DNA from 2 places in the Streptomyces sp. NPDC051822 genome. Region 1 is predicted to be linked to the other one. Evidence: riboswitches for the same ligand, from Rfam matches in the RefSeq annotation. Region 1 holds a riboswitch; the other holds the start of a gene.
What was found. A riboswitch is a leader RNA that binds a small molecule or an ion and turns the genes downstream of it on or off. The one in region 1 is predicted to bind S-adenosylmethionine.
Positions count from the first base shown of each region.

Region 1 (3,190 bases):
AGGCGAATTAGGGAGAATCCCCAGGATGACGGGGCAAGTCGGGCCCGGCAAAGCGTGCAGAAGGTACACAACGCGCACACACTTTGGCTGCTTCTTGTCGCGCAGGGACGCATTCTCATATGCGTCCGGCATGAGCAGCGGCGGGGACTTCCCCAACTCTATCGCGTTCAACCCTGCAGAATTGCCCCCTCCGCTTATTGGCGCGGAAGGGGCAATTCGAGAGTTTCGAGAAAGATGGGGCAGCTGATAAGGCTCGGCAGCCTCCGGCACTGGGCGCGACGCTCAGCCTCCGGCACTGTGCCCGACGGTCAGCCTCCGGCGACGGCCGGGATGATCGAGACGCCGGCGCCGGCCGGGGTGGCCGTCTCCAGGCCCTGCTCGAAGCGCACGTCGTCGTCGTTCACGTAGACGTTGACGAAGCGGCGCAGCTTGCCCTGGTCGTCCAGGACGCGGGCGGAGATGCCCGTGTGGTTCTTCTCCAGGTCCGCGATGACCTCGGCGAGGGTCGCGCCCTCGGCCTGGACCTCGGACTTCCCGCCCGTGTAGGTGCGGAGGATGGTGGGGATGCGGACGTTCACGGCCATGTCTTCGTAACCTTTCGGAGAGCCGGGAGAGTGGGTCGGCTCAGAGGGCCAGGCCGGCGTCGCGGAACGCGTCCAGGCTCGGGCGGATGGTGACGGTCGCCTGAGAGGTGTCGGCCACCGCGTCCAGGGTCTTGAGTCCGTCGCCGGTGTTGAGGACGACGGTGGTGAGGTTCGGGTCGATGAGACCGGCCTCGACGAGCTTCTTCGTGACGCCGACGGTCACGCCGCCCGCGGTCTCGGCGAAGATGCCCTCGGTCTGCGCGAGCAGCCTGATCGCGTCGACGACCTGCTCGTCGTTCACGTCCTCCACGGCGCCGCCGGTGCGGCGGGCGATGTCGAGGACGTACGGGCCGTCGGCCGGGTTGCCGATCGCGAGCGACTTGGCGATGGTGTTCGGCTTCTGGGGCCGTACGACGTCGTGGCCGGCCTTGAAGGCCACCGACACCGGGGAGCAGCCCTCGGCCTGGGCGCCGAAGATCTTGTACGGCTTGTCCTCGACGAGGCCCAGCTTGATGAGCTCCTGCAGACCCTTGTCGATCTTCGTGAGCTGCGAGCCGGACGCGATCGGGATGACGAGCTGGTCGGGGATGACCCAGCCGAGCTGCTCGCAGATCTCGTACGCCAGCGTCTTGGAGCCCTCGCCGTAGTACGGGCGGAGGTTGACGTTGACGAAGCCCCAGCCCTCGCCGAGCGGGTCGCCGATGAGCTCCGAGCAGAAGCGGTTGACGTCGTCGTAGTTGCCCTCGATGGCGACGAGGTCACCGCCGTAGACACCGGCCATGACGACCTTGCCCTGCTCCAGGTCGTGCGGGATGAACACGCAGGAGCGGAAGCCGGCGCGGGCGGCGGCGGCGCCGACGGCGCCGGCCAGGTTGCCGGTGGAGGAGCAGGAGAGCGTGGTGAAGCCGAAGGCGCGGGCGGCCTCGATGGCCTGGGCGACGACCCGGTCCTTGAAGGAGTGGGTCGGGTTGCCGGAGTCGTCCTTGACGAAGAGCTTGCCGGGGGCGACGCCGATCTCGCGGGCGAGGTTGTCGGCCTGGACGAGCTTGGTCCAGCCCGGGTTCAGGTTCGGCTTGTCGGCGACGTCGGCGGGTACGGGCAGCAGGGGGGCGTAGCGCCAGATGTTGGCGGGGCCGGCCTCGATCTGCTTGCGCAGCGCCTCGGGGTCACCGGTGGGGAGGTCGTACGCGACTTCGAGCGGTCCGAAACAGAGTTCGCAGGCGAAGATCGGGCCGAGTGCGAAGACTTCACCGCATTCGCGACACGAAAGCCCGGAAGCGGGACCGAGGTCGACGGTGGTGGCGGGGGTAGCGGTCTGTACAGCCATGGAGGCGAGGCCCTTTCTCCTCATCTTTCCCATGACGAATTTTTCGCCATGAGACGGATTTGGCACCTTCCCTAGTCGGGGGCCTCGCTGGAGGACGAGACGAACCGACTGGAGGGTTGCCGGGGCTTCAACGGGCCGTTTCCCTCTGCCCCTCTGGATGAGCGGTATTCGATTGTGAAGCGGGGTGAAGTTCCTTGCGGGCTTCGTTCCTGCGCTCCGACGCGGTCGGCACCCCGACGTGCATCGGGGATCCGCGTTGTTCAAGACTGTAACCGAAGGCCCGGACCCTTGGACCGGCCGTCCGAACCGCGAGATGGAGATCACGTGCTGGAAGAGGTGGAGCGCTGGCTGGCCCGGCGGTCCTGGTCCGTGGCGGACCGGCCGCTGGAGCGGATCCTCGCCGCCAAGCGTTCGACGCGCGTCAGCGTGGTGCTGCCGGCGCTGAACGAGGAGGCGACGGTCGGGGACATCGTCGCCGTGATCCGGCGTGAGCTGATGAGCGAGTCGGTGCCGCTGGTGGACGAGCTGGTGGTGATCGACTCGGGCTCCACGGACCGTACGGCGGAGGTGGCGGCGGCGGCCGGGGCGCGGGTGGTGGCGCGGGACGCGATCCTGCCCCGGATTCCGGCGGTGCCGGGCAAGGGCGAGGTCCTGTGGCGGTCGCTGATGGTGACGAGCGGGGACGTCGTCTGTTTCGTGGACGCGGACCTGCGGGACTTCTCGGCGGACTTCGTGACGGGGATCGTGGGCCCGCTGCTCACGGATCCGGACGTCCACTTCGTGAAGGCGATGTACGACCGCCCGTTCGGTGACACTCCTGGTCAGGGGGGTCGGGTGACGGAGCTGGTGGCGCGCCCGCTGCTGAACCTGCACTGGCCGCAGCTGGCCGGTTTCGTGCAGCCGCTGGGCGGCGAGTACGCGGCGCGGCGCTCGCTGCTCGAACGGCTGCCGTTCCCCGTCGGTTACGGAGTGGAACTGGGGCTGCTCGTGGACGCCCTGCACACGGTGGGCCTGGACGCTCTCGCGCAGGTGGACGTGGGGGTGCGCAAGCACCGGCACCAGGACGGGCAGGCGCTGGGCCGGATGGCGGCGGCGATCTACCGGACGGCGCAGCTGCGGCTGTCGCGGGGGCATCTGGTGCGGCCCTGGCTGACGCAGTTCGAGCGGGGAGAGGCGGGGTTCATACCCCGGACGTACGCGGTGGACACGGAGGAGCGGCCGCCGATGGCGGAGATCGCGGAGTACGCGCGCCGCCGCGTGGCGTAAGGCGCGGGGCGCG
Region 1 covers NZ_JBITBZ010000008.1:139,443-142,632, reverse strand. Annotated here, with positions in the region: gene ACIA8N_RS23990 (MoaD/ThiS family protein) at 309-584, opposite strand; gene thrC (threonine synthase) at 625-1,911, opposite strand; SAM riboswitch class I at 1,929-2,075, opposite strand; gene ACIA8N_RS23980 (glucosyl-3-phosphoglycerate synthase) at 2,236-3,177, shown strand.

Region 2 (3,190 bases), on a different contig from region 1:
GTCCGGCGCGTCCGACGTCCTGGAGAAGCTCGGCGTCAACCTGGAGCTGACCCCGCGGCGGGTCGCCGAGGTCGCGGAGGAAGCCGGCATCACCTTCTGCTTCGCGGTGAAGTTCCACCCGGCGCTGCGACACGTCGCCGCCGCCCGCAAGGAACTCGGCATCCGGACCACCTTCAACTTCCTCGGCCCGCTGACCAACCCGGCCCGTGTCCGGGCGCAGGCCACGGGTGTCGCCGACGCCCGGATGGCCCCGATCATGGCGGGGGTGCTCGCCGAGCGGGGCTCCTCCGCGCTGGTCTTCCGCGGCGACGACGGGCTCGACGAGCTGACCACCACCGCCACCTCCAAGGTGTGGGTGGTCCGTGACGGCTCGGTCCGTGAGGAGGCCTTCGACCCACGGGACGTCGGCATCGACCTCGTGCCGGTCGAGGCGCTGCGCGGCGCGGACGCCTCGTACAACGCGGACGTCGCCCGTCGGCTGCTCGCGGGGGAGACCGGTCCCGTAAGGGACGCGGTGCTGCTCAACTCGGCCGCCGCGCTGACCGCGCTCGCCCCGGGCGAGGGCACCCTGGCGGAGCAGATCCGGGCGGGCATGGAGAAGGCCGCGGAGGCGATCGACTCCGGCGAGGCCCGCAGGGCCCTGGAACGCTGGATCGCCGTCAGCAACGCGTGACTTCCGGACGAAGGGCCCCGCCACGGCGGGGCCCTTCGTCGCGTCCCGGAATCCGGACACGGGTTGCGCCCGGGCGATCACGTGGCATAGCTTCGGGTCAGGTCATGAGTGACAGCTACGAAGCCCCGGCTTGCTGTCCGGCAACCCTCCGTCCGTGGCGGGGTGCCCCGGGTGAAGACCAGGTCGTAGGCAGCGAGGTCTACGGCAAGCGCGGACCCCTGCACATGTCGAACGTGTGCGGCCCTGGGGTCCTGGTCCTCAAGGGAGCAGTCTCGTGAGCAAGCGAATGCGTTAGGGCTTCCGGCCCCTTTTCCCCTCCTCCGCACGAACACCGTGCGTCGAGGCAACACCCGTATGAGGCACCCCGCTTCGCGCTGCCCTGCGGGCCTTTCGCTGCCCTTTCCTGCCAGGGAGATACCGCCATGTCCGCGTACCCGAACGCCGCCGCCACCGCCGTCGCCCCCGAGTCCGCCGATCCCTGCTGCGCCGCCCCGCTGCCCGTGCTCGGCCGGGACGTCACCGTCCCGCTCGTCACCGGTGGCGAGGTGACCTACGCGGCGCTCGACTACGCGGCCAGCGCGCCGGCCCTCCAGCGGGTCTGGGACGACGTCGCCGCCTACGCCCCCTACTACGGCAGCGTCCACCGTGGCGCCGGCTACCTCTCCCAGCTCTCCACCGACCTCTTCGAGAACAGCCGCGCCACCGTCGCCGAGTTCCTCGACTGCCGCCCCGGCGACCAGGTCGTCTTCACCCGCTCCACCACCGACTCGCTCAACCTGCTCGCCGCCACGCTCCCCGCCGACTGCCGGGTCTTCGTCTTCGAGACCGAGCACCACGCCTCGCTGCTCCCCTGGCAGGACGCCCGGGTCACCTACCTCGACGCGCCCCGCACCCCCGAGCAGGCCGTCGCCACCCTGGAGCGCGCCCTCGCCGACCGCGAGCCGTACGGCCCCGCGCTGGTCTGCGTCACCGGAGCCTCCAACGTCACCGGCGAGCTGTGGCCGGTGAAGGAGCTGGCCGCCGCCGCGCACGCGCACGGCGCCCGGATCGTGCTCGACGCCGCCCAGCTCGCGCCCCACCACCCGGTCTCCGTCCAGGACCTCGACGTGGACTGGATCGCCTTCTCCGGGCACAAGCTGTACGCGCCCTTCGGCTCGGGCGTCCTCGCGGGCCGCGCCGACTGGCTCCAGGAGGCCGAGCCCTACCTCGCGGGCGGCGGCGCGTCGAAGAAGGTCGCCCGCCGCACCGACGGCGGGGTGGACGTCGAGTGGCACACCACAGCCGCCCGGCACGAGGCAGGCTCCCCGAACGTCATCGGCGTGTACTCCATCGCCTCCGCCTGCAAGGCGCTCACCGAGGCCGGCTTCGACACCCTCGTCGAGCGGGAGCGGCACCTGATCGCCAAGGTCCGCACGGGCCTCGCCGAGGTCCCCGAGGTCAAGGTGCTGTCGCTGTTCGGCGACGACGCCCCCCGGGTCGGCGTCATCTCCTTCGTGGTGGAGGGCTGGAACAGCTCCCACTTCGCCGCCGCGCTCTCCGCCGAGTACGGCATCGGCGTCCGCGACGGTCTCTTCTGCGCCCACCCGCTGGTCCGCACCCTGCTCGGCAGCGACCCGCAGACCCAGGGCGAGTGCGGCGCGCCCGAGGCGGCCCCGGGGGAGCGGTCCCTCAACGCCATCCGGGTCAGCTTCGGCGCCGGTACGCCGGACGAGCACGTCGAGCGGTTCGTCGGCGCCGTGAAGGAGCTGGTCCGGGACGGCGCGCAGTGGAAGTACCGCACCGAGGACGGCCGCTGCGTCCCCGACCGCGGCTGAGTGCTCACTCGTACGGGTGAAGGGGGCCTCCCGACCGGGAGGCCCCCTTCACCTTGACGCGTGTGCGGCCTCAGGACTCCAGACCGATGGCGAAGGCCGCCTCCAGGTCGTGCTGGGAGTAGGTGCGGAAGGCGACGTGGGTGTCCGTGGCCTCGACGCCCGGGATCTTGCTGATGCTGCCGGGGATCACGTCCGCCAGGTCGTCGTGGCGCGGCACCCGGACCATGGCGATCAGGTCGTACGTACCGGTCACCGAGAAGACCTCGCTGACGCTGTCGAGCGCGGCGATCGACTCGGCGATCTCGGGGATGCGGTCCACGCTGGTCTTGATGAGCACGATCGCGGTGATCACGGCTGGCTTTCTCCCTCGGTCGCCGCGGTTTGGGCCTTCACTCTATCCCCACCCCGGTAGCGCCCCCAGGCGTAGAGGAAGCCGACGGAGAAGCCCACCACATGGGCCAGATAGGCGACGCCGGGACCGGCGCCCGCTGCTTGCGCGGCCAGCCACTGCAGCACGAACCAGAAGATCAGCACGATCCAGGCGGGGAAGCGCAGCGGCAGGAAGAAGAGGAAGGGGAAGAGGCTGGTGACCCGGGCGCGCGGGAAGAGGAAGAGGAAGGCCCCGAGCACCGCGGAGATCGCCCCGGACGCCCCGACGAGGGTCTGCTCGCTGTGCGCGTGCGCCACCGCGTACCCGAGCAGG
Region 2 covers NZ_JBITBZ010000001.1:380,991-384,180, reverse strand. Annotated here, with positions in the region: gene trpD (anthranilate phosphoribosyltransferase) at 1-673, shown strand, start outside; SAM riboswitch class IV at 774-890, shown strand; gene ACIA8N_RS01745 (aminotransferase class V-fold PLP-dependent enzyme) at 1,096-2,487, shown strand; gene ACIA8N_RS01740 (Lrp/AsnC family transcriptional regulator) at 2,558-2,839, opposite strand; gene ACIA8N_RS01735 (rhomboid family intramembrane serine protease) at 2,836-3,190, opposite strand, start outside.
Region 2: another riboswitch for S-adenosylmethionine. It lies ahead of ACIA8N_RS01745 (aminotransferase class V-fold PLP-dependent enzyme); the one in region 1 lies ahead of thrC (threonine synthase).